Regions from separate parts of the Micromonospora sp. SYSU B005 genome, predicted to be linked through region 1. Evidence: riboswitches for the same ligand, from Rfam matches in the RefSeq annotation. Region 1 holds a riboswitch; the other holds the start of a gene.
What was found. Region 1 has a riboswitch for cobalamin ahead of SM452_RS22320 (acyl-CoA thioesterase). Riboswitches for the same ligand answer to the same signal wherever they lie in the genome.
Positions count from the first base shown of each region.

Region 1 (17,642 bases):
CGCCACCACCGCCGCGTGGGCCACGCCGGGCTGCGCCGCCAGGCACGCATCGATCTCGCCCAGCTCCACCCGGTAGCCGCGGATCTTCACCATCCGGTCGCCGCGGCCCAGGTAGACGAGCGTGCCGTCGGGCAGCCGCCGCGCGATGTCCCCGGTCCGGTACGCGCGCACCCCGTCGTACTCGGTGAACCGGGCCGCGGTCAGCTCCGGCAGGCCCAGATATCCGAGCGCGACGTGCGGGGTCCGCACGACCACCTCGCCGGTGAGGCAGGCGGGACGTCCGGCCGGGTCGGTCAGCACCACCTCGACGCCCGGCAGCGGGTGCCCGATCGGCACGACTGCGCGCCCCGGGTCGGCGTCCGGCGGCAGGTGGTGCTGCGCGGCGAAGCTGATCTCGGTGGTGCCGTACCCGTTGACGAACACCACGCCCGGCGCGAACGCCCGCCGGGCCAGCGTCACGTCGTGCCGGGTGACCTCCTCGCCGCCGAGGACGACGGCGCGGACCGACGGCAGTCGCCCGTGCTCGCCGAGGCTCGCCACCACGTACCGGAAGACGGTGGGGGTGGAGTGGTAGACGGTGACGCCCCGGTCGGCGAGCGCGCCGGTGAGATGGCCGAGGCCGTGCGTGCGGACGTCGACCGGGACGGCGGCGGCGCCGGACAGCAGCGCGCTGAACGTGTCGGTGACCGCCATGTCGTAGCCGAACGAGGTGAGCACGCTCGTGCGGTCGTCCGGCCGGAGGGCGAAGTTGCGCACGTGGTTGCGGACACCGAACAGCACGTTGCGGTGACTCTGCACCACGCCCTTCGGCTTCCCGGTGGACCCGGAGGTGTAGAGCACGTACGCCGGGTCGTCCGGGCGCGCGGGCCCGGCCGGCACCGGCACGCCGGCCTCGCCCCGGCGCAACGACACCACCGGCAGCTCCAGCCCGGCGTCGGCCGCGAGCGCGGCGGCCCGCTCTTCGTGGCCGGGGTCCGCGACGATCGCCCGGACGCCTGCGTCGCGCAGCATCGCGGCCAGCCGGGCCGCCGGGTACGCCGGGTCCAGCGGCACGTACGGCGACCCCGACGCCAGCGCCGCCAGGATGCCGGTGATCGTGGCGACGCCGTGGCGGCACAGCACCGCCACCGGCGCCGCGACGTCACCCGGCCCGGCCAGCGCTTCGGCGGTCGCGGCCACTGCCGCACCGAGTTCCCGGTAGGTCACCGTCGCGTCGTCGGCGAGCACCGCCGGCCGCTCCGGGTACGCCCGCACCGCCGCGGCGAACGCGGCCGGGATGGTGTCGCCGCATACCCGGCCGGCCTCGGTGCCGTCGCCGCCGTGCAGCCGCCACAGGTCCGGGGCCGGACGCCGCTCGTAGCGGGCCGACGGCAGCACCCCCGCCGACGAGGCGTCCGGGTCCAGCGTGGACAGGACGTCGGCCAGGTCGGCGCGGAGGTCGTCGGCGTACGCGGCGGGCAGCCCGGACACGGTGACGCCAGCCAGGCCGGGGCGCACCTCGACAGTGGCGTCGACCGGGTGGTCCGGCGACGCCGGGCGCACCGAGCGGCACAACTCCCGGATCGGCGCGTCGGCGGTCAGGTCGAGCGTCACCGGGTCGCCGCCGTGCCGCAGCGTCACCACGGGGGATCCGGTGTACCGGCGTACCACCAGAGCCGTGGCGGTGAGGACGACGGCGGCCGGGTCGGCGCCCGCGGCGCGCGCCCGGGCGGCGAACCGCGGCGGCAGGCCGAGCGGCTGCGGAGACGGGCTCACCGCTGGTCCAGGGCGGCGGCGACCACGTCGGCGAGCGTGGACACCTCGGCGTCCGCCTCGGCGATCCGGAAGTCGTCGCAGTAGCTGCCGGTGCCGTGCACCACGATCTCGTGCCCGGCCGGGACCAGGCCCCGGTCGACGGCGTTGCAGACGCCGGTCAGCGCCATCAGGATCGACCACTCCCGCAGCCGGGCCGGATCCTCGGGCAGGGTCAGACCGGCGTCGGCGAGCCACTGCCGGGCGACCGGGTAGCGCCGGACGCACTCGCGCCGCGACACCACGATGCCGTCGCCGCCGTGCCGTTCGATGAGTGCGTTCATGGCCGGGGAGGTCACCGGGCGGTGCGTGTAGAACGTCGGGTCGAGCACCTCGGCCGGGTCGTCGGTGACGGCCGGGAAGCGCAGGTCGGCGTCCTGCGTCCAGACGCCCCGGCTCTCGTCGAACGTGTACGCCGGGCAGTGGTCCCGCTCGAACGAACCGTGGCGCAGGCTGAGCACCATGTCCGGCGTGCCGAGGTGCTGCACGAGCAGGAAACCGGGCCGGTCGGCCGGGTCGGCGTCGCCGGCCGCCTCCAGTACGTCGCGGCCCAGGTTGTAGCCGAGCAGGCCGAACGCGCTGGACACGGCGTGCGCGTGCCAGCGCGAGCCGGTGGCCGGCGACACGTCGGCCTCGAAGGCGGCCCGGGCGGCGTCGGCGACCAGGTAGTTGCGCAGGTCGAGGGTGTACCAGAGGGTGACGCCGTGCTTGTCGTACGCGGTGGCGGCGTACTCGTCGACGAACGCGCGGCCGAGCGCCTTCACGCCCTCCGGGTCCGCGCCGGTGTACCGCAGCAGCGGGTTCACCGCACGGGTCGCGGGATCGGCGGCGAGCGCGTCGTGGCGGAACTTGTGCCGGGTCGCCGCCGGGGCCAGCACCACGATGGACAGCTGCTCCGGGGTCACCAGCCCGGCCGCGTACGCGCGGGCCACCGAGTCGCGCAGCGCGACGCCCTTGTTGCCGGAGGTCGGGGTGACGATGCACAGCCGCTCACCGGTACGCCGGATGTGCTCCACCGCCCGGGCGACGATCACCATCGAGGCGAATGTCTTCGTGGTGCGGGTGCCCGGGTTGGCGGTCAGGTCGAGCATCGTCAGGTCGTGCCCGCCGTAGTGGCCCAGCGGGGACCAGCTGACCGTGGCGGCGGCGTAGAACTCGCGTACCGCGGGGGTCAGCTCGGGCAGGTCGAAGCCGGGCGCGAAGCCGGGCGTGCCGGGCGCGTCGCCGGGGACCGCGCCGCACCGGCGCACCGCCGACGCGATGACGTCGTAGTAGTCGGTGATCATGTTGCGGGTGGCCGGGGTGGTCACGGTCATCGGGCTTCCTCCAACACACTCCGGGCCGGCGCCGGCGGCACCGTTCGCAGATGGTCACGCAGGGCGGTGAACCGGCAGGCGATCTCGGGCAGCTCGCCCGCGTGCCAGCCGCCGGCCAGGTCGGGCCGGTACGCCGCCAGTGCCGCCCGGGCGCGCTCCGGGTAGCGGACGTGGCCGCCACCGACCTCGACGCCGTCGCGGCGCCCGGCGGCGGTGTTCCAGGCGACCGCCTGCGCCACCGGCAGCTCGGCGGGCAGCCGCAGCTCGGTCCGGCCCCCGGCGAGCCGGACCGGATAGCCGCCCGGCAGTCCCAGTGGCCCGGGCAGGCTCGCCGTCACCTCGTCGCCGGTGGCGAGCGCCGCCACCAGGGCGGCCCCGGCGTGCCCGGCGAGCGCGTTCAGCTCCGGCCGGGGCAGCGCGCGGTAGCCGGCGAGCAGCCCGGTGACGTCCGGGACGGGCCGGCCGTCCAGCCAGGCGCGTACCTCGGCGGTGTCGTCGTCGTCCGGGCCGGGCGCGGCGAGGTGGGCGTGATGGCCGAGCACCGCCAGCCGGCGCGGGCCGGGACGGCCGAGCGCGGCGTCCAGGCACACGGCGAGCGTCGCCACGTTGCCGATGCCGCAGCGCACCGGCAGGTCCAGCGCGGCGAGCAGCGGGTTGACCGCGTCCGGGAACGCCCCGTTGACGAGCGTCGCGCCGGGTGCGCCGCCGGCCAGCGCGGCGGCCAGCCGGGACACCAGCTCGGCCTGCAACGCCAGCGTCACCCCGAAGCCGGCCGCGGCGATCAGGTCCGTCCAGGCCGACGGCGCCGCCGCCCGCTCGTACGGCGACTGCGCGGACGCGGCGCAGACCAGCACGTCGGGCCGGAGCCGGGCCATCGAGGCGGCGTCGGCGGCGTACCCCTCCCCCGGGTCGGCGCCGGGTTCGGCGGTGAACGGCCGGGCGGTGACGGCGACGGGGGTGCCGGCGACTGTGGCGCGCACCCGCGCGGCGCGGGCGAGCGCGTGGGCCGCGTCCGGGTCGCGGGCCAGGACCGTCACGCGCAGCGGCGCCGGGGTGTGCGTCGCCGCCAGGGCGTGGCACAGCGAGCGGGCCAGCCGGCCGGCGCCCACCACGACGACGTGCCGCGCGTCAGCGGACCGGGCTGACATCGCGTCCCGCCTCCGTGACCCGGTCGACCCAGTCGGCGAACGATCCGGCGCGCAGGCAGCTCGCCGGGGACACCTCCAGCCCGGCCATCTCCCGTACCCGCAGCGCCATCCGCAGCGCGGTCAGCGAGTGCCCGCCGAGCGCGACGAACGTGTCGTCGTCGTGCACCGCGTCGACGCCGAGCGTGGCCCGCCACGCCTCGCGCAGCCGGTCGGTGAGGGCGCCGTCGCCGGGTTCCGCCGCGATCCCGGCGGGCCGGGACGGTGGCGGTGGCAGCTCCAGCCGCGCGACCTTGCCGTTGGGCAGGCGGGGCAGCCGGTCGACCAGGACGATCTGGTCCGGGCGCATCGCGGGCGGCAGCGCCGAGGCCAGGTAGCCCTGGAGCAGCCCGGTGGTCAGCAGGTGGTCGGCGGGCTCGTCCCGGGGCGTCGCCGCCGGTGGCGGTTCCTGCGGCCGTACGGCGTAGACGTAGCTGACGTCGGCGTCCGCGCCGACGTTCCAGTCGCCGATGTCGTGGACCTCGAACCCTGCCGCGCACAGCAGCTCGCGTACCAGCGGGGTGGTCACGCTGCTGCGTTCGACCTCCAGGCAGACCTGGCGAATACGGGGCCAGTGCTCGGGGCGCAGCCCGCGCAGCACGCTCAGCTCGGCGCCCTCGGTGTTGACCTTCAGCAGGTCGACGCGGTCCAGCCCGAAACGGTCCAGCAGGTCCGACAGCGTCACGGTCGGCACCACGTGCGCCACCGGGGCGAGGCGGCGGCGGGCGTCGGCCAGGAGCGCCGCCTGTTCGGTCTCGTCGGCGTCGCCGCCGCCGTGGCGGTAGTGCGACCGGACCAGGTCGGAGGCGGCGCCGGCCCGGTCGGCGCCGAGGCCGGACAGGTAGCTCAGCTCGGGGAACGAGGTCAGCTCGGCGGTGCCCGCCGCATCGGTCACGGCGGCCTCGACGACCGACGCGGACCCGGCGTAGAGGCCGAGGTTGGCGCGCAGGTACGGCAGTGTGTCCGGGTTCGGCTCGACCGCCACCAGCCGCACGTCGCGCGCCTGCCGGGACGCCCAGAGCGAGAACAGTCCGATGTTGGCGCCGACGTCGAGGACGACCGCACCGTCACCGACGCGGACGCCGAAACGCGCGTACTCGGCCTGGTCGAAGATCTGCCGGTAGAGGAAGACCGCCTCGTCCGGCGACGCCGCGGTGACCGCCATGCCGTTGGGTAGCGGGAACCGCGGCAGCCCGCCGACCGCCGGGGCCTGCCGGGGCTGCGGCACCACGTAGCCGACCAGGCGGGGGCCGTCGTCGGTGTCCGGGACGGTCACCACCACCGCGTCGTGCACGGCTGGATGCTCGCGCAGCACGGCGGCCACCTCGCCCGGCTCCACCCGGACCCCCCGGATCTTGACCTGGTCGTCGGCCCGGCCACGGAACTCCAGGAAACCCTGCGGTGCGACCCGAACCAGGTCACCGGTGCGGTAGAGCCGCGCGCCCGGCCGCGCCGGGTCGGGGCGGAAGCGCTCCGCCGTCCGCTCGTCGTCGCGCAGGTAGCCCAGCCCGACCGCGACCCCGCCGATCCACAGCTCGCCGGTCCCGCCCTCGGGCACCGGGTGCAGGTCGTCGTCGAGCACGTGGGCGGTGACGCCGTCGATGATCCGGCCGATCGGGGCGATGCTGCCCGCGTACGGCTCGGCGCAGTCCCAGTAGGACACGTTGATCGAGGTCTCGCTCGGGCCGTACCCGTTGAACAGCCCGCACGGCAGCACCTCGCGTAACCGCCGGACCAGCCGCATGTCCAGCGCCTCGCCGCCGCACAGCACCCGGCGCAGCGTGACGCAGCCGGCGAACTCCGGCTCGTCGAGCACGTGCCGCAGCATGGTCGGTACGAAGTGCGCGGTGGTGACCGCCTCCCGCTGGATCAGCCGGACCAGCCCGAGGCTGTCGAACTGCAGGCCCGGCCCGGCGACGACCACGGTGCCGCCCGCGATCAGCGGGGAGAGGATCTCGTGTACCGACGCGTCGAACCCGATCGACGCCTTGTGCAGCACCCGGTCGTCGGCGGTGAAACCGAACCGGCCGTGGCCCCAGGCCAGCCGGTTGACCAGCCCGGCGTGGTGCAGCACGACACCCTTCGGCCGGCCGGTGGAGCCGGAGGTGAACAGCACCAGCGCGGCGTGCTCGCCCGGCGGCAGCCAGCCGGTGCGATCGGTCAGGTCGGCCGGCGACCCGGCCCGCGCGGTACGCACGTCCCGCCAACCGGTGGACGCGGGCGCGGCGACGGCGGGCGGACGGTCGGCGTACAGGACGAGCCGGGGCGCCGCCGCGGCGAGCATCTGCTCGGCCCGGCCCGACGGCAGCTCGGGGTCGACCGGCACCGCCACCGCGCCCACCGCCAGCGTCGCGAGCAACGACGTCACGTAGTCGGCGGACCGGTGCAGGTACAGGCCCACCAGGTCACCCGGCCGCACGCGGGCGCGGCGCAGCAGCTCGGCCGTCGCGCCGACCCGCTCCCACAGCGCGGAGTAGCTCACCTCGCCGTCCGGTCCGACGATCGCGGGCCGGTCGCCGTCGGCGCCGGTGGGCCGGTGCACCAGGTCGGTCAGGTAGCGCGGGCCGGTCACAGCGGTCACCGCGTCCTCGTCGCGACCGCGACGATCGCCATCCGGGGCACCTCGGCGACGAACTGCCCGTCGGCCCGGTAGACCAGCGGACGGGCCGGCACGTCGTCGCGACCGATCCCGGCCAGGTAGCCGGTGTGGTCGAAGTGGCGGGTCAGCAGCCCCCACACCTCGTCATCGGTGAGCGTGGCGAAGTAGTCGCGCACGCCGTACATGTCGCCGACGTAGTCGCGCATGCCCGCGGAGGCGGACTCGGCGCTGTCGGCGCGCACGATCAGCGGGTCGTACAGGTCGACGACGCGTACCGGCAGCCCGGCCGCGGTGAACAGGCCGGTAAGCTCGGCGCGGCTGAAGTGCCGGTAGTCGTGGCCGCCGGCGGCGTGCGGGTGCACCACCTCGCCGAAGAACCCGGCCATCGGGCTGGACTCGTCGAAGTCGTGCAGCACGATCCGGCCGCCGGGCCGGACCACCCGGGCCGCCTCGGCCACCGCCTGCGGCCGCCGGGCCGCCGGGATGTGGTGCGTGCCGTACGCCAGCAGCACCGCGTCCACAGCGGCGTCGCGCAGGAACAGGAAGTGCGCGGCCTGACGGACGGCAGGCAGGCCGTGGGCGAGCGCCTTGTCGACCATGTGGCCGGACAGGTCGCCGGTGATGAACGCCAGTTTGGACTCGAAGCAGGCGGACTGGCTGCTCGCGGCGCGGGCCACAGTGCCGTCGCCGCCGAGCACGTCGAGAATGAGCGTGACCGGGGCGGCGGCGTCCGGGGTGGCGAGGTCCAGCAGCCGCCGCATGCCGGTCCAGCGGACGAGCGTGTCCCGCTGGGCCCGGCGGTAGGAATCGCCCCGGCCGGTGGAGTCGGTGTCGAACTCGCTGACCGTGCCGGCCAGTTCCGCGAGAGCTGCGTCCGCGCCGGGGCGGCCGAAGTCGAGCAGTTCGCGCAGTTGCGGGTGGAGGGTCGCCACGGTATGCAGGTAATCGCGCAGGACCAGGGACGGAAGGTACGGCCGGCTCATGGACACCTCGGCGCACGCGACAGTATGCCGCCTCGTCAGCGACGTCCCTTCGGCGAACGGATGGCAGACTTTAACACCGCTTCTCGGCCGTTCACCAGGTCGAATACCGGACATTGTGGAAGGTCCGGCACGGGTACGAGTCCTTACCCGTTCTTTGTCGCTTATTCCGCCACAGGGGTGTGACTGGCGACGATGTGTCGCATTAGGTCGATGATTTCCGGCAGATGGTCGGTAAGGAAGAAATGCCCGCCGGGAAACACGTGCCACCGCGGCTCGGTGACACATTCCCGGGCCCACCCCGCGGCCCGGTCCGGGTCCACGTGCTCGTCCCGGTCGCCGAGCAGCACGTGCACCGGCACCTCCAGCGGCGGCCCTTGGCGGTAGGCGTACCGCTCGGACAGCGCGAAGTCGGCCCGTACCCCGGGCAGGATCAGCTCCATCAGGTCGCGGTCGGCCAGCAGCGCGGCCGGCGTCGCCCCGAAGTCGCGCAGCGCGTCGATCAGACCGGCGTCGTCGAGGTCGTGCACGCGCCGCCGTACCAGCCGGGTCCCCGGCGCCTCCGCGCCGCCGACGAGCAACGCCAGCGGCGCGGGCGCGTCCCGGCGGCGCAGCTCCCGGGTCACCTCGAACGCCACCAGCGCCCCCAGGCTGTGGCCGAACAGCAGGTACGGCCCGGACGCCCGCTCGGCGACGGCTGTCGCCAGCGCGTCCACCAGCTCCGCGAGGTCGTCCAGCGGCGGCTCGTGCAGCCGGGCGCCCCGGCCCGGCAGCAGCGCGACCTGCACCGACAGCTCCGGCGCGGCCAGTTCCCGCCACTGCGCGAAGGAGGCGGCGACGCCACCGGCGTACGGGAAGACGAACACCTGGGCGTCGCCGGACGAGGAGCCGGCCGGCCCGAACCAGCGGCTCGCGGTCACCTGGGACATGGCCAGGAGCATAGGGCCGCACCACTCCCGGCTCGGCGAACGGGCCTGTGTGGACAGCCGGTCGGCTGGCACACTACCGGGATGCGGCGGGGGGTCTGGTCGGTGCTGGCGATGCTCGTCGCGGCCGGGCTCGGCGCGTCGGTCGCCTGGCTGCCGAACGCCACCGACCGGCAGCTCACCCTGCTGCAGTCGGTCCTCGCCGTCCTGGCGGCCGGCGGGCCGATCCTGGGCTGGCTGTGGCGGCGCAACCACCGGGGCACACGCCGCCCCGGCCCCGAGGCGCAGCGGGCGGCCGACGAGCTGGCCGCCGCCGTCCTCGCGCAGTGGAGCCGCGCGGCGACCGAGCGCGGGCTGTGGGCGCCGGTTCCGATCCGGGTCCACTGGCGGTGGTCGGACCGGCCGGTCACCGGGCCGGTGGACGCCGCCGCGACCGAGGGCGACCTGGTCCGGTTCCCGCCCCTGCCGGCCGTCCCGCCGGTGCGGGCGGCCGACCTCGCCCACGGCGACCTGCACGACCTCTTCCGGGTGTACGCGGGCCTGGGCTCCGGCCGCCTCCTGCTGCTCGGCGGGCCCGGGGCGGGCAAGTCGGCAGCGGTCGTCCTGCTGCTGATCGACGCGCTGGAGCACCGGCAGCGCCTGCCGGAGCAGGAACGCGCACGGGTACCCGTGCCGGTGCTGCTGACCGTGTCCGGCTGGGATCCACGCCGGCAACCGGTCGCCGACTGGCTGGCCGCCCGGCTGGCCGCCGATCACGATGTCCTCGGCGGGCTCGAACCGGCCCGCCGGCTCGTCACGGGCGGGCACGTCGCCCTCTTCCTGGACGGGCTGGACGAACTGCCGCCGGACCTGCGACCGGTCGCCCTGCGCGCGCTCGACGTCCAGACCACGTTCCGGCTGGTGGTGACGACCCGCAGCCGCGAGCTGGTGGAGGCGGTGGCCGCCGCCCGGCACCTCTCCGGCGCCGCCGCCCTGGAGCTGGAGCCGCTGACCGGCACGGACATCGCCGCGTACGTCACCCGGAGCCGGACCCAGCCGTTGCCGCCGGGGTGGCAACGGCTGGTGGACGAGGTGCGCGACCGGCCGGACAGTCCCGTCGCGCAGGCGCTGCGCAGCCCGCTGATGCTGAGCCTGTTCCGGGACACGGTGACCACCGACGACGATGCCGCGGAGCTGCTCGACCGCTACCACAGCCGGGAGGCGGTGGAGGACGCCCTGCTCGACCGGGTGCTCCCCGCGGCGTACGCCGTCCAGCCCGGCGTACCGGAGCCGCGCTACACGGCTGCGCAGGCGGCGCGCTGGCTCGGTCACCTCGCCCACCTGATGAACCGGGCGGGCAGCCGCGATCTGGTGTGGTGGCACCTGGCGTCGTTCACCTCCTGGGACCTGTACGCGGTCTCGACGGTGCTCGTCACCGGCCTCGGCGCCGGACTGAGCGCGGGGTTGCTCGCGGGCCCGGCGTTCGGCGTCCTGGCCGGGCTGGCGTTCGGGCTGGTGCTCACGTTCACCGCCAAGCTCTCCCGGGACGTGCTGATCGGCCGGCGTCCGCTGCGGCTCCGCCGGATCAGGTGGAGCCGGGTGATCAGCCGTCAGCGGATGGAGAACGTGCTCGGCGCCGGGCTCACCGGTGCGTTGTTCCTGGGCTTCTTCGGGCTCCTCGTCGCCGCGTGCGCCGACGTCACAGGCATCGGGTCCGGCCGGGCCTTCCCGGTCTTCCTCGCCTTCACCGCGACCGGTTTTCTCGGTTGCCTCTCCCTGGGCCTGTACCTGGCGATGGCCGGCTCGGCGGGCGAGGACGACCCGGTGTCGTCGCGGCTGTCCTGGCGGCGGGACCTGTGGTCCGCGGTGGGCGGCGGCCTCTGGCTCGGGTCCGTGCTCGGCGTCCTGGGTGGCCTGGTGGGGCGGCTCGCCGGGTCGGCGGAAGGTGGCATCGCCTGTGGCATCGTCGGCGGCTTCCTGCTCGGCGTGACGTCCTCGCAGACCTGGCGCGCCCTGCTCGTCATCGTCGAGCTGCGCCGTACCGGGGTGGCGCCGCTGCGGCTGCACCGATTCCTCGACGACGCGCACCGCCGGTCGGTGCTGCGCACGGTGGGGCCGGTCTACCAGTTCCGGCACGCCCGTCTCCAGGACCGCCTGGCGACCACCGCCGGTGCTACGGTGGACCGGAGTGATCCAGTGGCGATCAGGCAGGCAGGGAGACCAGACATGGCGGGTGACGACGACATCTCCGGGTGAGACCGGACATGTGACCGACCGCAGGCGAGCGCCGTGGTCGTTCCGTCGTACCCCGAGACCGTGTCCCCCGCCGGGCGGCTGAGGTCCGCCCGCCCTCATCTTCGAGGTCGTCTTCCTGATGTCCGATTCCTTCGTCGTCTGCTCGAACCTGACCTTCTCCTGGCCGGACGACACCCCGGTCTTCCAGAACCTCTCCTTCACCCTCGGCGGCGGCCGGACCGGTCTGGTCGCGCCGAACGGCGCCGGCAAGAGCACGCTGCTCAAGCTGATCGCCGGCGAGTACCGCCCGGCCGCCGGGTCGGTGACCGTCGACGGCGTGCTGGGCTACCTCCCGCAGAGCCTGCCGCTGGCCGCCGACCTGACAGTGGCCGAGGTCCTGGAGATCGCCCCGCTGATCGCGGCGCTGCACGCCATCGAGGCCGGCGACGCCGACGAGAAGCACTTCACCACGATCGGCGCCGACTGGGACATCGAGGAACGCACGCGCGCGCAACTCGACCGGCTCGGCCTCGGCGACCTCGCCTTCGACAGGCGCCTGGGCACGCTCAGCGGCGGGCAGGTGGTCTCCCTCGGTCTGGCGGCGCAACTGCTCAAGCAGCCCGACGTGCTGCTGCTCGACGAGCCGACCAACAACCTCGACCTGGGCGCCCGGCACCGCCTCTACGACGTGCTGGAACAGTGGCACGGCTGCCTGCTGCTGGTCAGTCACGACCGGGCGCTGCTGGACCGGATGGACCGCATCGCCGAACTCGACCGCGGTGAGATGCGCTTCCACGGCGGCGACTTCACCTCGTACGAGGCGGCCGTGCGGGCCGCACAGGAGGTGGCGGAGAAGAACGTCCGCAGCGCCGAACAGGACCTCAAGCGGGAGAAGCGGGAGTTGCAGGAGGCCCGCGAACGGGCGGCCCGGCGAGCCGGCAACGCCTCCCGGAACCTGAAGAACGCGGGTCTGGCGAGGATCGTCGCCGGCGGCTTGAAGCGGGACGCGCAGGTGGCAGCGGGCAAGGCGAACGAGATGCACTCCGGGCGGGTCGACGACGCCCGGGCACGGCTGGACGAGGCCGAGCGGGCGCTGCGCAACGAGAAGACGATCACGGTGGAGCTGCCCGCCACCACCGTCCCGGCCGGACGCACGCTGCTGACCGCCGAAGGGGTGCAGGTCCGGCACGGCGAGCGGTCGCTGTTCGCCGCCGACGGGGTCGACCTGACGATCCGCGGTCCGGAACGGATCGCCCTGCTCGGCGACAACGGCGCGGGCAAGTCCACGCTGCTGCGGCTGATCGACGGCGACCTGGAGCCCGAGAGCGGCCGGATCACCCGCGCGGACGGCCGGATCGCGTACCTGTCGCAGCGGCTGGACCTGCTGGATCTGGACCGTACCGTGGCGGAGAACCTGGCCGCGTTCGCGCCGCAGGCCCCGGACGCGCAGCGGATGAACCTGCTGGCCCGCTTCCTGTTCCGCGGCCCGCGCGCGCACCTTCCGGTCGGGGTGCTCTCCGGCGGGGAGCGGCTGCGCGCCACGCTCGCGTGCGTGCTGGGCGCCGAACCGGCCCCGCATCTCCTGCTGCTCGACGAGCCGACGAACAACCTCGACCTGGTCAGCGTCGGCCAGTTGGAGAGCGCGCTGCACGCCTACCGGGGCGCGTTGCTGGTGGTCAGCCACGACGAGCGGTTCCTCGCCGCGATCGACGTGGGCCGCTGGCTGCGCCTGGCGGACGGACGCCTGGTGGAGACCGGTCCCCCGGACGCCGCCTGACCGGCCCGGTCAGACCGCCGGCAGGCGGACCACGAACCGGCACCCGCCGGTCACGTTGTGCGCGTGCACCCGCCCGCCGTGCGCCTCGACCAGTCCGCGCACGATCGCCAGCCCCAGGCCGCCGCCGGCCGGCGCCGCCTCGTCGGCGCCGGCCGGTGCGGGGGTACGGGCCCGGGTGCCCCGGAACGCCACGTCGAACACCCGGGGCAGGTCCGCCTCGGGAATGCCGCCGCAGGTGTCGGAGACGGCGAGCCACGCGTCGTCATCGTCCCGGCCGGCGTCGATGCGCACAGTGCCGTCCGGTGGCGTGTACCGCACCGAGTTGACGAGCAGGTTCGTCACGACGCGGGCGAGTTCGGCCTCGGCGGCCCGGACGGTCGGCCAGCCGGTCTCCGGGGCGAGCACCCGCACCCGCCGGTCGGCGGCCAGCGGCGCGGTGGCGGCGATCGCGTCGGAGACCACGTCGCCGAGCGGCACCGGGGACAGGGCGGGCCGCAGCGCACCGGCGGTGATCCGGGACAGCTCGAACAGGTCGTCGACCAGGCGTGTCATCCGGTCCGTCTCGACCCTGATCCGGCGGTGGTACTCGGCCACCGCCGCCGGCTCGTCGACCACCCGGTCCTCCAGCGCCTCCGCCATCGCCCGCAGCCCTGCGAGCGGCGTACGCAGGTCGTGGGAGACCCACGCGACCAGCTCGCGGCGGCCGGCCTCCAGCTGCCGTTCCCGCTGCCGGGCCTGGTCGGCCCAGACCGCCGCCTGGGCGAGGCGGCGGGCGAACGCCACCCCGACGGCCAGGCTGAGCGCCGCGGACGCGGCGACAGTGACGAGGACGACCTGGAGGTCGTGCGCGGACAGGAACATGGCCTGGGCGACGGCGGTGACGCCCGCCGTCACCGAGGCGATGGTGACCGCGAGCAGCACCGCGATGTGCGCGAGGATCGACCGGTGGCGCACAAGCCGCAGCGCGCCGACGCCGAGCGCGCCGACGGCAGCGCCGGCGAGCAGGGCGTAGAGCCCGATGACCATCAGTTCGTTCACCGGGACGCCTCCGACGGCTCGTACCGGTAACCGACGCCCCACACGGTGACGATGCGGCGCGGCTGCGCCGGGTGGTCCTCGATCTTCTCCCGCAGCCGCCGGACGTGGACGGTGACTGTGGACTGGTCGCCGAACCGCCAGCCCCACACGCGGTCCAGCAGCTCGGCCCGTGACCAGGCGCGTCCGGGGTTCGCCAGCAGGAACGCGAGCAGGTCGAACTCCCGTACGGTCAGCGACAGCTGCTGCCCGCCGCGCTCGGCGACGCGGCGGCCGGTGTCCGCGGTGAGGTCGCCGTCGCGCAGCAGCCCTGTCGGTCCCCGGTCCTGCGGGGCCGCGCGCCGGAGCACCGACCTGATGCGCAGCACGAGTTCGCGCGGCGAGAACGGCTTGGTCACGTAGTCGTCCGCGCCGACCTCCAGCCCGGCGACCCGGTCGGCCTCGTCCCCGAGCGCGGTGAGCATGACGACCGGCAGGCCGGGCAGCCGGCGCCGCAGCCGCCGGCACACCTCGATGCCGTCGAGGCCCGGCATCATCAGGTCGAGGACCACCAGGTCGGGCGGCTCCTCCTCGGCCGCGGCGAGCGCGTCCGGCCCGTCGAAGGACAGCCGGACCCGGCAGCCGTCCTGCTCCAGATAGCGCCGGACGACGTCGCTCACCGTCCGGTCGTCGTCGACGACGAGCACGTAGCGCCCCATGCGCCAGACGCTACCCATCGGCGTCCCGGCGCGGCGGCCCGCGGTCGGGCCGTAAGCGGACGGAAAGATCTTTCCGCCGGATCCGCGCCTACCGTCGGGGCATGGGCAGAAGACGTGTGGTGTTGTCGGTGCTCGCCGTCGTGGCCGTCACCGGCCTCGGGGTGAGCCTGTACCTGTTCCAGCCGTGGCGGCTGGTGACCGACCGCGAGGTACGCGAGACGCTGCCCACTGTGGCGGAGCCGCAGCCGGCCGGCACGACCGGCTCACCGGCTTCCGGCACGACCGGCCCGTCGCCGACCGGCGCGCCGCCCGCCGACGTGGTGCTCGCCGCCGGTGACTTCGTCACCCACGAGCACGACACGGCCGGCCGGGCGCAGCTCGTCCGCCTCGCCGACGGCCGTCGTCAGCTGCTCCTGCGCGGACTGGACACCTCGGACGGGCCCGACCTGCGGGTGTGGCTCACCGACCGGAAGGTGCTGCCCGGCCGGGCCGGCTGGCAGGTGTTCGACGACGGCCGCTGGGTCGAGCTGGGCCGGCTCAAGGGCAACATCGGCGACCAGGCGTACGACATCCCGGCGTCGGTAGACCTGGACGGTCTGCGCAGCGTGTCTATCTGGTGCAAGCGGTTCGCGGTGTCGTTCGGCGCGGCGCCGCTTGCCGCTGTGACGGGATCGGCGCCGTCCTGACGCCTGTGCCGCCGGCCTCGGACGCTGGGCTACGCTGCGGGAAGCGCTGGTTCACCCGGTCGGCGACGGCCGGGTGTCGTAAGAGGGAACCCGGTGGAAGTCCGGGACTGCCCCGCAGCGGTGAGTGGGAACGACAGCCGTCAACAGCACTGGGCCACGGCCTGGGAAGCGACGGCCAGTAGGCGACCTCGTGTCACGCCCGCGAGTCCGAAGACCTGCCCGCGTCGCGCGTACCACCGGTGCGCGCCGCCGTCGACCTCGCGGGTGGGTCGGGCGGGTGACACGCCGTAGGCAGGGCCGTCGGCGTGTCCTCGACGTGCACGCCCCGGCCGGTCGGCGGTCCGCTTCTGCGAGGACGGAACCGCACAGTGCCCGACACCATCACGCTCACCGGCCGACCACCGTCGGCCTCGCACCTGACCCTGTCGCAGATCATGGACCAGCACCACACCAACCTGATGGGCACGGTCCACGGCGGGCGCATCCTCAACCTGATCGACTCGGTCGCCGGGGTGGTCGCCGCCCGCCACTCCGACGGACCGGCCGTCACCGCCGCCATCGACGAGACCGCGTTCCTGCGCGCGGTACGCGTCGGGGACGTAGTGCACGTGGACGCCCGGATCACCTGGGCCGGCCGCAGCTCGATGGAGGTGGCGGTGAAGGTCAGCGCGGACCGGTGGGACCGCGCGGTGCCGCCGGTGGACGTGGCGACCGCGCACCTGGTGATGGTGGCGGTGGACGACGACGGGCAGCCCCGGCCGGTGCCGCCGCTGCACACCGAGACCGACGGCGACCGGCGGCGCTACCGGGAGGCGCAGATCCGGCGCGAGCACCGGCTGGCGCTGCGCCGGGCGCTGCTCGACGGCGCCGGGGAGGGCTGAGCGGTGCTCGGACTGTCGGCCGCCACGCTCGCCGGTTACCTGGCCGCGATCGTGGTGCTCATGCTCACCCCGGGGCCGGACATGATGTTCGTGCTCGCCAACGCCACCCGGTACGGCGCCCGGGCGGGCGCGGTGGCCGCGCTCGGGGTCGCCGCCGGGGAGGCGGTGCACGTCGCCGCCGTGGTGGCCGGGCTCGCCACCGTCATCGCCGCGTCCCCGGTGCTGTTCACCGCGATCCGGTGGGCCGGTGCGGCGTACCTGATCGTGCTGGGCCTGCGGGCGTTGCGCGGCACGGGCCGGCCCGGCGCGCGTGCGGACCGGCCGGACGGCGGCGCCGGGCGGGCGTTCCGGCGCGGACTGCTGACGAACCTGCTCAACCCGAAGATGATCCTGTTCAGCGTGGCGTTCCTGCCGCAGTTCGTCAGGCCCGAGGCGGGCCCGGTGGCGGCGCAGCTGGTGCTGCTCGGGGCGCTGTTCGTCGCGGTGCAGCTCGCCGTGGACCTGGCGCTCGGCGTGGGCGCCGGACGGTTCGCCGGGCGGTGGGGCGACAGCCGCTGGTCGCGGCGCGTCGACCGGCTCTGCGCTGTCGCCTTCGTCGCGCTCGGCGTCCGGCTGGCCGTCGGCTGACGGGCCGGGCTGAGCCGGACGGCCGGCCGCCCGGCTCAGCCGGGATGATGCGCGGCCGTCTCCCGGGATGCCGGCACGACCGGCGTCCCGGACGGGGCCGGCCGCTCGCGGTCCAGGTGCAGGCGCAGCAGCACCCAGCCCAGCGACACGGCGCCGATGAACACGTACGCGGGCTGGGTGCCGAACGTGTCCCAGCAGGTGTGCAGCGTGACGGCGGCGGCGAAGGTGAGCAGGAACGCCGCCAGCTTCCGGCCGCCGGGCGCGGCGGCGAACGTGAACAGCGCGGCGGCGGTCAGCCCGGTCCAGGCCAGGTGCGCGGCGGGCGCGGTGAGACCGCGAACCAGCAGCGTCCGCTCGACCGCGCCGAGGTTGCCCTCCGACCCGACGAACGCGGCGAACGCGTAGCCCATGGTCTCCAGCGCGGCGAACCCGGCGCCGGAGGCGACGCCGATCACCAGGCCCTGCGCCGGGGACGGGTGCCGCCGCCACAGCAGCAGGATGCCGGCCGGCACGATCAGCTTGGCGGTCTCCTCGGCCAGGCCGACGAGCGCCATCGGCAGGACACCGAGGCGGTGCAGCGTGCCGTACTCCAGCCAGCCGGCGGCGACCACGCCGACCACGCCGCCGAGGAGCGCGGCGACGCCGACGACGGAGCCGGGGACCGGACGGCGGGCCGGCCGCCCCTGGGCGAAGGCCAGGAACGTGGCGGGCGCGACGCACGCGCCGAGCACGATCAGCGCCGGGATGAACGTGACGGTCCCGGTGCCGGCGAGTGTCCCCAGCACCAGCAGGTGAAGCCCGCCGCCGACGAGCAGGACCGCCACCCACGCCCAGCGGCGCCCGGTATTCCCCATACGCCGAGTATCGCGCCCGCCGGCCCGCGCCGGAATCGGGGGTAGGCACTGTGGACAGTGAGATCATTCCGACA
Region 1 is NZ_JAXCFU010000010.1:112,332-129,973, reverse strand. It holds gene SM452_RS22375 (non-ribosomal peptide synthetase) at 1-1,755, opposite strand, end outside; gene SM452_RS22370 (DUF6002 family protein) at 1,752-3,107, opposite strand; gene SM452_RS22365 (potassium transporter TrkA) at 3,104-4,255, opposite strand; gene SM452_RS22360 (amino acid adenylation domain-containing protein) at 4,236-6,872, opposite strand; gene SM452_RS22355 (class I SAM-dependent methyltransferase) at 6,869-7,822, opposite strand; gene SM452_RS22350 (thioesterase II family protein) at 8,035-8,799, opposite strand; gene SM452_RS22345 (hypothetical protein) at 8,881-11,031, shown strand; gene SM452_RS22340 (ABC-F family ATP-binding cassette domain-containing protein) at 11,150-12,787, shown strand; gene SM452_RS22335 (sensor histidine kinase) at 12,797-13,813, opposite strand; gene SM452_RS22330 (response regulator transcription factor) at 13,822-14,520, opposite strand; gene SM452_RS22325 (DM13 domain-containing protein) at 14,622-15,206, shown strand; cobalamin riboswitch at 15,237-15,443, shown strand; gene SM452_RS22320 (acyl-CoA thioesterase) at 15,575-16,087, shown strand; gene SM452_RS22315 (LysE family translocator) at 16,091-16,714, shown strand; gene SM452_RS22310 (PrsW family glutamic-type intramembrane protease) at 16,750-17,568, opposite strand.

Region 2 (11,487 bases), on a different contig from region 1:
TCGCGGCCGGCCGTGATGACCGCGTCACGCAGGTGCCGGCGGGCGGTGTGGCGATAAGGCGGAGGGGCGGCCATGGTGCGCCGAGTCTATCGACTGGACACACATGCCTTCGGTGTCCACTGAATTGACGCAGCGACGGATATTGTCAAGCGTGGTTATCCGTGTGACAGTCGACGCAGCGCTCGACACTCCGGAGGCGGTACATGCAGACCTCGATCGATGCTCCAGCAGTCGCCGCCGGTTGGCGTGACGGCAAGAAGCACCTGTGGCCACTGGCTCTCCTCGTGCCGGTGCTGCCGTTTCTGGCGTACGCGTGGTGGAGGGCCGGCGCCGGACCCGCTGCCTGGTGGCTCACCCCGGCGGTGGTCTTCGGACTCATTCCGATCATCGACGTGCTGCTCGGTGACGACGGAGAGAACCCGCCCGACGACATCGCCCGGCGGTTGCAGGAGATCCGTTACTACCGCTGGATCACGTTCCTGTTCCTGCCGGTGCAGTACGCCGCCCTGCTGCTCGGAGCATGGGTCTGGACGCGTGGCGGCCTCGGTGTCGCCGGCGCCGCCGGCCTGGTCGCCACCATCGGGATCGTCAACGGACTGGCCATCAACACCGCACACGAGCTCGGCCACAAGCGCGAGACGGTCGAGCGGTGGTTGTCGAAGATCGCGCTCGCGCCGACCGGGTACGGCCACTTCTACGTCGAGCACAACCGCGGACACCATGTCCGTGTCGCCACACCGGAGGACCCGGCCAGCGCCAGGCTGGGGGAGAGCTTCTACTCGTTCTGGCCACGTACGGTCTGGGGCAGCCTCATCTCGGCGTGGCGGCTGGAGACCGGCCGCTTCCGGCTGCGCCACAGGAGCCCGTGGACGCTGCGTAACAACCTGCTCAACGCCGGGCTCATGACCGTCGTACTCTTCGCCCTGCTGATCGCGGTGTTCGGGTGGCGGCTCGTGCCCTTCCTGTTCCTGCAGGCGATCGTCGGCTTCTCGCTGCTGGAAGCGGTCAACTATCTCGAGCACTACGGATTGTGCCGCCGGCGCACCGCCACCGGCCGCTTCGAGAAGGTCGACCCACGGCACAGCTGGAACAGTGACCGCGTCGTCACCAACGTGTTCCTCTTCCAGCTGCAACGCCACAGCGACCACCACGCCAACCCGCTGCGCCGCTACCAGACGCTGCGCAGCTTCGACGTCTCGCCGCGACTGCCCGGAGGCTACGCCTCGATGGTGTTGCTCGCTCTCGTCCCGCCGCTGTGGTACCGGGTGATGAACCCACGGGTTCTGGCGCACTACGGCGGCGACCTGAACCTCGCCAATCGCCACCCCCGCGCCGAGGCCCGGCTGCGTCGCCGCTACGGCCGGCCCGCCGCGGACACCACAGCGGTTCCCGCCGCCTGACCCGGCCCGGGACGTGTGGGGCTGACGGCACCTCTCTGTGTCAAGGCGTAGGATCTCTGTTCCTGCACGGAACGGGGCCGTGCCCGGCCGATCGCGCCGCTTCGGCCTCGCCGGGCGCCGCGGCGTCCGGGACGAAGGGTGGACACCCCGGATGCACCAGCGGATCCTGCTGCGAGCCCGCAAGGGCCCGTTCGACGTCGTCACCGCCGAGGAGACCTACGAGCGGGACTGGATCGGCAAGAACAGCGGCAACCTGGTCTTCAGCCACGCCGCGCACAAGCTGCTGGCCACCTCGACGGCGGAGATCACCCCGTCGCGGTTCCGGGCGGACCCGCGCGATGCCGACGAGATCAACGAGAAGTACGACGTCTTCGTGATCCCGCTGGCGAACGCGTTCCGCCACGACTACGCGAACCGGTTGACGTCGATGGCCCGGCTGATCGAGCGGCTCAAGATCCCGGTGGTGGTGCTCGGGGTCGGGGCGCAGACCGACGTGGACGGCGGCCTGGAGTCCCTGCGCCCGATCGACGAGCCGGTGAAGGCGTTCTGCCGGGCGGTGCTGGACCGGTCGCACAGCATCGGCGTACGCGGCGAGATCAGCGAGAACTACCTGCGTGCGCTGGGCTTCTCCGCCGTCGAGCAGATCGGCTGCCCGTCGATGTTCCTGCACGGTGACAGCCTGCGGGTCGAGAAGGCGAAGGTGGCCCTGAGCACCCAGGACCGGCTCGCGTTCGTCATCTCGCCGTACGTCCGCGCGTTGGCCCCGCTCGTCCGCCACCACCACCAGCGCTACCCGAACCTGCGCTACATCGCGCAGGGCCTGTACACCCTGGGCACCCTGCTCTACGGCGACGCACCGAACTTGCGCGGCAAGACCGACGACATGCCGATCCACACCTCACATCCGCTCTTCGTCGAGGACAAGGTGCGGATGTTCATGGACCCGTGGCCCTGGATGGAGTATCTCGCCGGATTCGACTTCGCCTTCGGCACCAGGATCCACGGCACCATCACGGCGCTGATCTCCGGCACTCCCGGGTATCTCCTCGCACACGACTCGCGCACCCTGGAACTGGCCCGCTACTTCGACATCCCGCACCGGTTGATGCGCGACGTGCCGCCCGACGTCGACGCCGCCCAGCTCTACGAGGAAGCCGACTACACGGCCCTGAACGAGGGCCACAAGGAGCGGTTCGCGCGGATCACCGCGTTCCTCGCCAGGCACGACCTCGGCCTGTCGTTCGCCGACGGGGACAGCGCCACCCGCTTCGACGAGCAGGTCCGCCGAACCGTCTACCCGCCGGCGGTCCGGCCGGCCTCCGCCTACACCGCCGAGGAACTGCTGGCGCGCATGCAGTGGCTGCGGGACGAGAACCAGGCGCTGCAGCAGAAGCTCAAGGCACGCCGCGCGCAGCCACTGCGCGACCAGGTCAAGCAGGCGGTGGGCGGCCGGGTCCGCCGGATGCTGTCGCGCTGACCGTCGTACGCCTGCGCAGGCTTCGCCGGCCGCGAATCGCGAGAACCCTTCTTATTCCCATCGACCGGCATTACGCTCTGGGCCAGCCCTGAGGTGCATCACATCGGAGGTTCCTATGAGGACGATGACCATCCGTCGCACGACTGCACTCCGTCTGGTGTCCGGCGCACGCCGGCTGTGGATCGAGTGGTGCTGGTAACTGCCGGCCCGGCGGGCGCTCCCGGGCGCCCGCCCCTGCGGCGCCGGGCCCTGCGGTGACGGACGGCGCGGAGCGCTACGACTGCCACCGCGACCACGGACCGTACGCCGGGGTCTCGGCCTTCCTCGGTCGCGTCGCCGCCGACCGGCCCCGCCTGGCGGCCCGGCACGCGGTCGAACTGCACGCGATCGTTCCCCGGCTCGATCCGGCGGCCCGGCCGGCCGCCGAGGAGGAGCCGATCCGCTTCCACCCGGCCCGTCGTACCGCCTGTCTGGCCTACGGCGCGGCGGAGCTGGTGGCAGCCTGGGCCGGCACGCTCCGGCGGCCCGTGACCGTCCGGTTCGATCACGTCGCCAGCGCCGACGAGACGACAGCCGAACTGCTGGGCGCGCTGGCCCGCCGGCTCGGGCCTTCCCCGGTGCGCCTCGACCTGCGCGACGACGGTGCCCCCGACCCGGCGCCCGACGAGCGCACCCCGCAGGCGTTGCGGCGGGCCCTGGGCGACAGCCTGGCCAGCGGCTACTACCACCACGCGGCCCGGGTCGCCCGGCGCGGGCGGGCGGCGGTCACCCCCGACGGCGACCTGCGGCACTGGTGGGCGTTCACCACCGGCCTGGCCACCGCCCTGGCGGCCCTGAACCGGGCCGCCGAGGCGCTCGACCTCTACGACGAGGCGCGGGCCGCCACCGACGATCCGAAGATCACGATGTCGGCGGCGTACGCCACCGCCATGCTGCACGCCCGGCACCTGCCGGCGGCCGACCAGGACCCGGCGCTGGCCCGGCAGTGGCTGGAGCGGGCGCTGTACCTCGCCACCGAGCTGGCCGACCCACGCCAGCGGCTGTTGTCGACGGTCTTCTACGAGCAGGGCCTGGCGCTGCTGGACAGCCGGGCGGGCCGGCCCGACCGGGCGCTGCGGCTCGTGGACGACGGGCTGGCCCGGCTGACGGCCGCGCTCGGTCCCGGTGAACGCCCGCAGGACCTGGCCCGGCTGCGCCACAACCGGGCGCAGGTGTACCTCGCGCTGGGCGACCCGGCGCGGGCGCTGGCCGACCTGGACACCGTGATCGCCCACGACCCCGGCAACTGCGAGTACTACGTGGACCGCGCCGCCCTCTACCGGGCGGCGGGCCGGACCCGAGCCGCGATCAGGGACTACGACGCCGCCATCCGGCTGGGACCGCACCTGCCCGAGGCGTACTACAACCGGGCCGCGCTCCAGCAGGAGCGGGGCCGCCCCGAGCGGGCGCGCGCCGACCTGGAGCGGGTGCTCGCCATCGAACCGGGGCACCTCGACGCCCGGATCGCCCTGGTCAACCTGCACGTGGAGCGCGGCGCGCTGGACGCCGCCGAGGCGGGCGCGCGGGCCGGGCTGGCCGGCGCTCCGCAGGAGCCCGCGCTGCTGTGCACCCTGGGCCTGGTCCTCGCCGAGCGTGGCCGGGCCGCCGAGGCCGACGAACTGCTCACCCGGGCCCTGAGCGGTGACCCCGAGCTGGTGGAGGCGTGGACGAACCGGGCCGCCGCCCGGTTCGAGCGCGGCGACGTGGCCGCCGCGCTCGCCGACCTGGACCGGGCGGTGGCGCTGTCGGAGGCTCCCGTGCCGCGCTACAACCGGGGTACGGCCCTGGCCCGGCTGGGCCGGTGGGACGAGGCGGCCCGCGACTTCGCCCAGGCGCTCGCCCAGCCCGGCCTGGACCGGGCCCTACGGCGGGATCTGCGGGCGGAACTCGCCCGGTGCCGCCGGGCGCTGGCCGTCTGACCCGGCCCGGCCGGGGAGCCGGCGCTCGTCGTGCGCCGGCCCCGGTCCGGGGAAGGGGAGTGGGCTCAGCAGCCCTGGCGGCGGCTGTAGATCTGGTGGCGCTGACCGGCCCATCCGATGTAGCCGACCGCCTCGACGCAGTAGTTCGCCGTGCCGGTGACGGCGACCGGGCCGGCGTAATAGCTGAAGTCACCGGAATTGGTGTCCGCGCCGCCCGACCGGGTGCAGTGCGCGCCCTCGCCCGACCGCTCCGCGCAGCGGTAGATCTGCACGAAGGTCGGCGCCGACTTCCCGTACGCCGCGCCGCGGTGGTAGAAGCAGGCGCTGTTGGTGCCGCCGTTGCTGCTGTTGTAGTAGATCACCAGTTCACCGAGCCCGGACGACTGCACCTGGCTGTAGGTGATGGTCCCCGAGCAGGAGCCGGCCGCGTGGGCGGCGGGAGCACCGACAGTCAGGCCGGCCGCGACGGTCACCAGCGCGGTCAGCGCCGAAAGCATGCGTCTCATGAACTACCCAATCCACAGTCGACTGTTCCGGAGTGGATCTTAATCAACCGGTGACCTTCACGGTGGCCCCAATCCATAGGCAACCACCTATTGACAAACAATATTAACAATTGGACCCTGCTGAGAGAGCGCTCTCCCGTCCCCCTGTCTCCAGCGAGGTGTCGCCATGCGTCTCCGAAGAAGGCTGCTCGCCGCCGCGTCCGCCCTGCTCGCCGGGCTCACCGGCGCCGTCGTCGCCACGCCCGCCCAGGCGGTCGGACCGGCGTTGCTACCGGTCACCGTCACCAACACCACCGGCCGCAGCGACCCGGTCTACCTCTACGTCATCGGCGTCCAGCTGTCCTCCGGCCGGCTCGGCTACGTCACCTCCGGCGGTGCCTTCGTGCCGTGGACCGGCGGGCAGATCCCGCCGTCACCCGCGCCGGACGTCTCCATACCGGGCCCCGGCAACGGCGGCAGCACCACGATCCAGTTCCCCCGCGGCTTCTCCGGCCGGGCCTACTTCTCCCTCGGGCAGAAGCTGACGTTCTTCCTCACCCCGGACGGACTGGTGCAGCCCGCGCCCTGGGCGGCCGGTGACGCGAACCGCGACATCCTGTTCGACTGGAGCGAGTTCACCTACAACGACTCCGGGCTGTGGCTCAACAGCTCCCAGGTCGACATGTTCGCCATCCCGCACGCGGTCACCGTGACCGGCGCCAACGGCGTCACCAAGCGCACCGGCGACGTGGTGGCCAACGGACGCAACGCGGTCATCGACGGGATCCGGGCGCAGCCGGGCTGGGCCGGCACCGTCCACACCCGCTCCGACGGGACCGTGCTGCGCGTCCTGGCTCCGGGCAAGGCGGCCGGGGCCGGTCTGCTCAGCACCACGTACCTGGACTCGTACATCGCGTCCGCGTGGAACGCGTACACCACGAAGACCCTGACCGTGGCGCCCTTCGCCGACCAGCCGGCCATCCGGTACTACGGCCGTACCTCGGGCAACACCATGACCTTCACCAACGGCAGCGGCCAGGTCGTCGCCTCCTTCAACCGGCCCTCCTCGGCCAGCGTCTGGGGCTGCGACGGCGACCTGCCCGCGCCGAACGACCAGGCGGTCGGCCCGATCTCGCGTACGCTCTGCGCCGCCCTCAACCGCGGCACACTCGGCACCATCGACACCCAGCCCAGCACGAACGCCGCCGACTTCTACCGCAGCAACCCCACCAACCAGTACGCCCGCCTGATCCACGCCAACATGACCGACGGCCGGGCGTACGCGTTCGCCTTCGACGACGTCGGCGGATTCGAGTCGCTGGTGCACGACGGCGACCCCCGTTCGGCCGGACTGATCCTCAGCCCGTTCACCGGCGGTGGCGGCGGCACCCCGACCACCGGGGTGCCAGTGGTCAGCAACTGGAACAACAAGTGCATCGACGTGCCGAGCTCCAACTTCGTCGACCGCGCGCCGCTGCAGATGTGGAACTGCAACAACACCAACGCGCAGAAGTGGACGTTCAGCGGCACAGCGCTCAAGAGCCAGAACAACAAGTGCATGGACATCGACGCCGGGTCCACCGCGAACGGTGCGGCGGTGCAGCTCTACACCTGCAACGGCACCGGCGCCCAGCAGTTCACCCTGAACGCGGCCGGAGACCTGGTCAACCTCCAGGCCGGCAAGTGCGTCGACATCAAGGACTGGAACGGCAACGACGGCGCGAGGCTCCAGCTCTGGGACTGCGGGGGCACGGCCAACCAGAAGTGGCGCAAGGGCTGACCGGCCCTGCGACGGGGGCGGGGGCCGACCGCGAGTCGCTCCCGCCACCCGCCAGCGCGACGGACGACGCGCGTCAAGCACCGGGCGAGCCGGCGGAGGCCGTTGTCCCAACGGGACGCCGGCCTCCGCGACCGGGCTTGGGCCCCGCGACGGCTCGCCGTCCCGCAGGACGGACGCGCCGACCACGTCGGCTCTCCGCCCCATACGATAGACAACGGTGCTGGTTCGCCGCGCCCGTGACGGGTGTGGCGTCGTAAGAGGGAACCCGGTGTGAGTCCGGGACTGCCCCGCAGCGGTGAGTGGGAACGACAGCCGTCATCGAAGCACTGGACCGTGAGGTCTGGGAAGCGACGGCCAGTAGGTGACCGGGTGGATCCGGTCGCGCCCGCGAGTCCGAAGACCTGCCCGCACCGCGCGCACCGTCCGGTGTGCGCCGCCGACGGTCGCTCGGGACGGCCGGTGCGGAAGCCGGTACGCCGCCTGTACCCCTTCCCTCCCGCCCCGATCGGCCTCGTGTGCTTCGAGGGAAGGGATCTCCATGAGTACCGCATTCGGTCAGAGCACCGTGCTGGGCTATCCGCGTATCGGGGGCAACCGGCAACTCAAGAAGGCCGTCGAGGCCTACTGGGCGGGCCGGATCGACGCCGAGGAGTTGACGGCGACCTCTGCCGCGCTACGGGCGAAGGTCTGGCGGACGCTGCGCGACGCGCGCCTGGACGCGATCCCGTCCAACACGTTCTCCTTCTATGACCACGTGCTGGACACGGCCGTCGCCGTCGGCGCGATCCCGCACCGGTTCGCCCGTCTCGGCCTCGGCGATCTCGGCACCTACTTCGCCATGGCCCGGGGCGTCGATGCCGAGCCGGCGCTCGAACTGACGAAGTGGTTCGACACCAACTACCACTATCTGGTTCCCGAGATCGGCTCCGACACCGCCTTCGCGGCGAATCCCGACAAGGCGCTGCGCGAGTACCGTGAGGCCCGCGAGCTGGGAATCGACAGCCGGCCGGTGCTGGTCGGGCCGGCCACATTCCTGCTGCTGGCCAAGCCCACCGAGGCGCGCGGCGAACCGTTCGACCGGTTGACCGACCTGGCCGACGTGTACGCCGACATCCTGCGATCCCTCGCCGCGGCGGGCGTGCGATGGGTGCAGCTGGATGAACCCGCCTACGTCGCCGACCGGAGCACCGCCGAGATCGACGCGTTGCGGGAGGCGTACACCCGGCTCGGCGCGGTGGAACAGCGGCCGGCGATCTTCGTCGCCACCTATTTCGGCGAGCTCGGTGACGCGCTGCCCGCCCTGCTCGACACGCCGGTCGAAGCGGTCGGCGTGGATCTGGTGGCCGGGCCCGGCAACCTGCGGCGGCTGGCCGGTGCGGGACCGCTGCGCGGCAAGACGATCGTGGCCGGCCTCGTCGACGGCCGCAACGTCTGGCGTACCGACCTGCGCGCCGCCGTGGCGGCTGGTGCCGCCGTCACCGCCCTCGCCGACCACGTCGCCGTGTCCACCTCGTGCTCGCTGCTGCACGTGCCGGAGGACCTGTCCGCCGAGACCGCTCTCGACCAGGCGTTGGTTCAGCGGCTCGCCTTCGCCCGGCAGAAGGTCGATGAGGTCGTTCGGCTCGGCCGCGCGCTGCGCAACGGCACCACGTCCCTGCCCGAGCCGCTGCCGCCCACCCCCGCCGCATGGCGCGACGACACCGTACGCGGCCGGCTCGCCGCACTGCGCGCCACGGATCGGCAGCGCGGCGCGTACCCGGAGCGAGCGGCGGCACAGCAGGCCCGGCTGAATCTGCCGCCCTTGCCGACCACGACCATCGGATCGTTCCCGCAGACCGACGAGCTGCGCCGCGCGCGTGCCGAGCATCGAGCCGGCCGCCTCGACGACACCGTCTACACCCGGCGTATGCGCGCCGAGGTCGAGCACGTCGTCCGGCTTCAGGAGCGGCTGGGTCTGGACGTGCTCGTGCACGGCGAGCCGGAACGAAACGACATGGTCCAGTACTTCGGCGAGCAGCTGGCCGGGTTCGCCGCCACCGAACACGGCTGGGTCCAGTCCTACGGCTCCCGATACGTGCGTCCGCCCGTCATCTACGGCGACGTGGCACGCAGGGCGCCGATGACCGTCAACTGGTCCACCTACGCGCAGTCGCTGACCAACCGGCCGGTCAAGGGCATGCTCACCGGCCCGGTCACGATCCTGGCCTGGTCGTTCGTCCGCAGCGACCAGCCACTGGCAGACACCGCGGACCAGGTCGCGCTCGCCCTGCGCGACGAGTGCCGTGATCTCGAGGCAGCCGGTATCCGGGTCATCCAGGTCGACGAGCCGGCGCTGCGTGAGACGCTGCCACTGCGCAGGGCGGACCAGAAGGCGTACCTGGACTGGGCAGTCGGGGCGTTCCGCCTGGCCACCTGCGGAGTCGCCGACGACACCCAGATCCACACCCACCTGTGCTACTCGGAGTTCGGGGAGGTGATCACGTCCATCGACGCCCTCGACGCCGACGTCACAAGCATCGAGGCATCCCGCTCCCGGATGGAGGTCCTCGACGACCTCGCCGCGATCGGATACCGCCGGGGTGTGGGGCCCGGCGTCTGGGACATCCACTCACCCCGGGTGCCGTCCCACGACGAGGTCGTCGGCGCGCTGCGCCGGGCCGTGGCCGCGGTGCCGGCCGAGCGGCTGTGGGTGAACCCCGACTGCGGCCTCAAGACGCGCGGCTATCCCGAGGTCGAGGCGTCCCTCAAGCACCTGGTCGCCGCCGCGGCCGAGCTGCGCGGACGCTGAGCCGGCGGGCCGGGCGGAACGCCGCGCCGTTCCGCCCGGCCCGGACCCGGTTCAGCCCTTGACAGACCGTGCCCCGAGCGCCGAGGCTGCATGAAGTGATGTGTGTCGATGTGCGGGGGGCATGATGCGACGCAGGATCTTCGCGCTGGCTACAGCCGCCGCGGTCGTCGTCGGCGGGGCCACGACGATGGTGCTGCGGCCGGCCTACGCCGCGACGGCATGCACGGTGGACTACACGATCACCCGGGAGTGGTCCAGCGGCTTCTGGGCCGAGCTCACCGTCACCAACCTGGGCTCTCCCGTCACCGACTGGTGGCTGCGGTTCCGGCAGGCGGGCGGTCAAACGATCACCATGGGCCTCGATCGGCTGCCGGACGGATACACGCTCGGCAGTGGCGAGATGTACCCGATGACCACGCTCCGTCCGCCGGCAGGCTCCACGCTGCCGACCGGCGCCTCGGTGACTGTGCGGTTCGGCGGCAACTACCAGGGTGCCGACCCCGAACCGACCGACTGGGTGTTGAACGGCCAGTCGTGCGACGCGGACGTCGCCGACCCGACCGGCTCGTCGCCGCCGCCGGCCTCGGGGAGCCCGCGGCCCAGCCCACTGCCGGGCGGGCCGTCGGTGGCGCTCACCTCGCCCCTGCCCAACGACTTCTTCGCCGCGCCGGGCGTCATCCCGATCCGTGCGGAGGCCGCGGCGGCGCCCGGCCGGCGAATCGAGCGGGTCGAGTTCCGCGAGCGCGGCACGCTGCTCGCCGTGGACACCACCGCGCCGTACGCGTTCGACTGGCGTGGCGTGCCGCCGAACAGCGGCACCCGTGTCTCCGCCACCGCCTACGACAGCAGCGGCGCCCAGGCCACCGCCGAGGTCCGCGGCATCCGGGTGCTCCCGCCGCAGGCACCCGGCGCCGCACCCGCGCTGAAGGCGTTCGGCAACCGCATCCTCACCGTCACCGCGGATCCGAGGCCGTACCGGCCACGCGGAATCATCCGGTCGGCCGCGCCCGGCGAGTGCGCATGGGGACCGATCCGCTGGGACGGCCCGGTCGACGACGCGTCAGTGGGCGCGCTGCGGGCCCGCGGCGTCAACGCGGTGCGGGTCGTGCTGAGCGACGCCTGCTACGTCTACACCGGCAGCCCCACGGACAGGCAGAACCGGGTCGGCTACCTCGACGAGGCGGCCCGGTACGTCGACCGGCTCGTCCGGGCCGGCATCACACCCGTCGTGTCGCTGCGCCAGAGCGACATCCTCGCCACCCGCTCCTTCTGGAACGCGGCGGCGGAGGTGTTCGGCGACGACAACGCGGTGGTCTTCGACGCCTCGCCGTACGACTTCCCGGCGGCCGGCGACGCCGATCCCGCGGCGGTCTGGACCTGCTGGCGCGACGGCGGTCCCGCGTGCCTGGGCACCGGCCTGCCGGCCTTCGGCGTGCAGGAGCAGATCCGCCTGCTTCGCGTCCACGGCTCGTTCAACCTGGTCCTCGCCGCCGGGATCGACGGCGGCAACGACCTGCGGCGGTGGCTGGAGTACCGCCCGGCCGACCCGGACGGCCGCAGCGTGGCCGCCGCCTGGCGCGTCGACGATCGCTCGGCCTG
Region 2 is NZ_JAXCFU010000021.1:24,521-36,007, reverse strand. It holds gene SM452_RS28410 (TetR/AcrR family transcriptional regulator) at 1-74, opposite strand, end outside; gene SM452_RS28405 (alkane 1-monooxygenase) at 204-1,400, shown strand; gene SM452_RS28400 (polysaccharide pyruvyl transferase family protein) at 1,552-2,877, shown strand; gene SM452_RS28395 (tetratricopeptide repeat protein) at 3,132-4,835, shown strand; gene SM452_RS28390 (hypothetical protein) at 4,901-5,341, opposite strand; gene SM452_RS28385 (beta-1,3-glucanase family protein) at 5,508-7,100, shown strand; cobalamin riboswitch at 7,305-7,523, shown strand; gene metE (5-methyltetrahydropteroyltriglutamate--homocysteine S-methyltransferase) at 7,639-9,888, shown strand; gene SM452_RS28375 (cellulose binding domain-containing protein) at 10,010-11,487, shown strand, end outside.
Region 2: another riboswitch for cobalamin. It lies ahead of metE (5-methyltetrahydropteroyltriglutamate--homocysteine S-methyltransferase); the one in region 1 lies ahead of SM452_RS22320 (acyl-CoA thioesterase).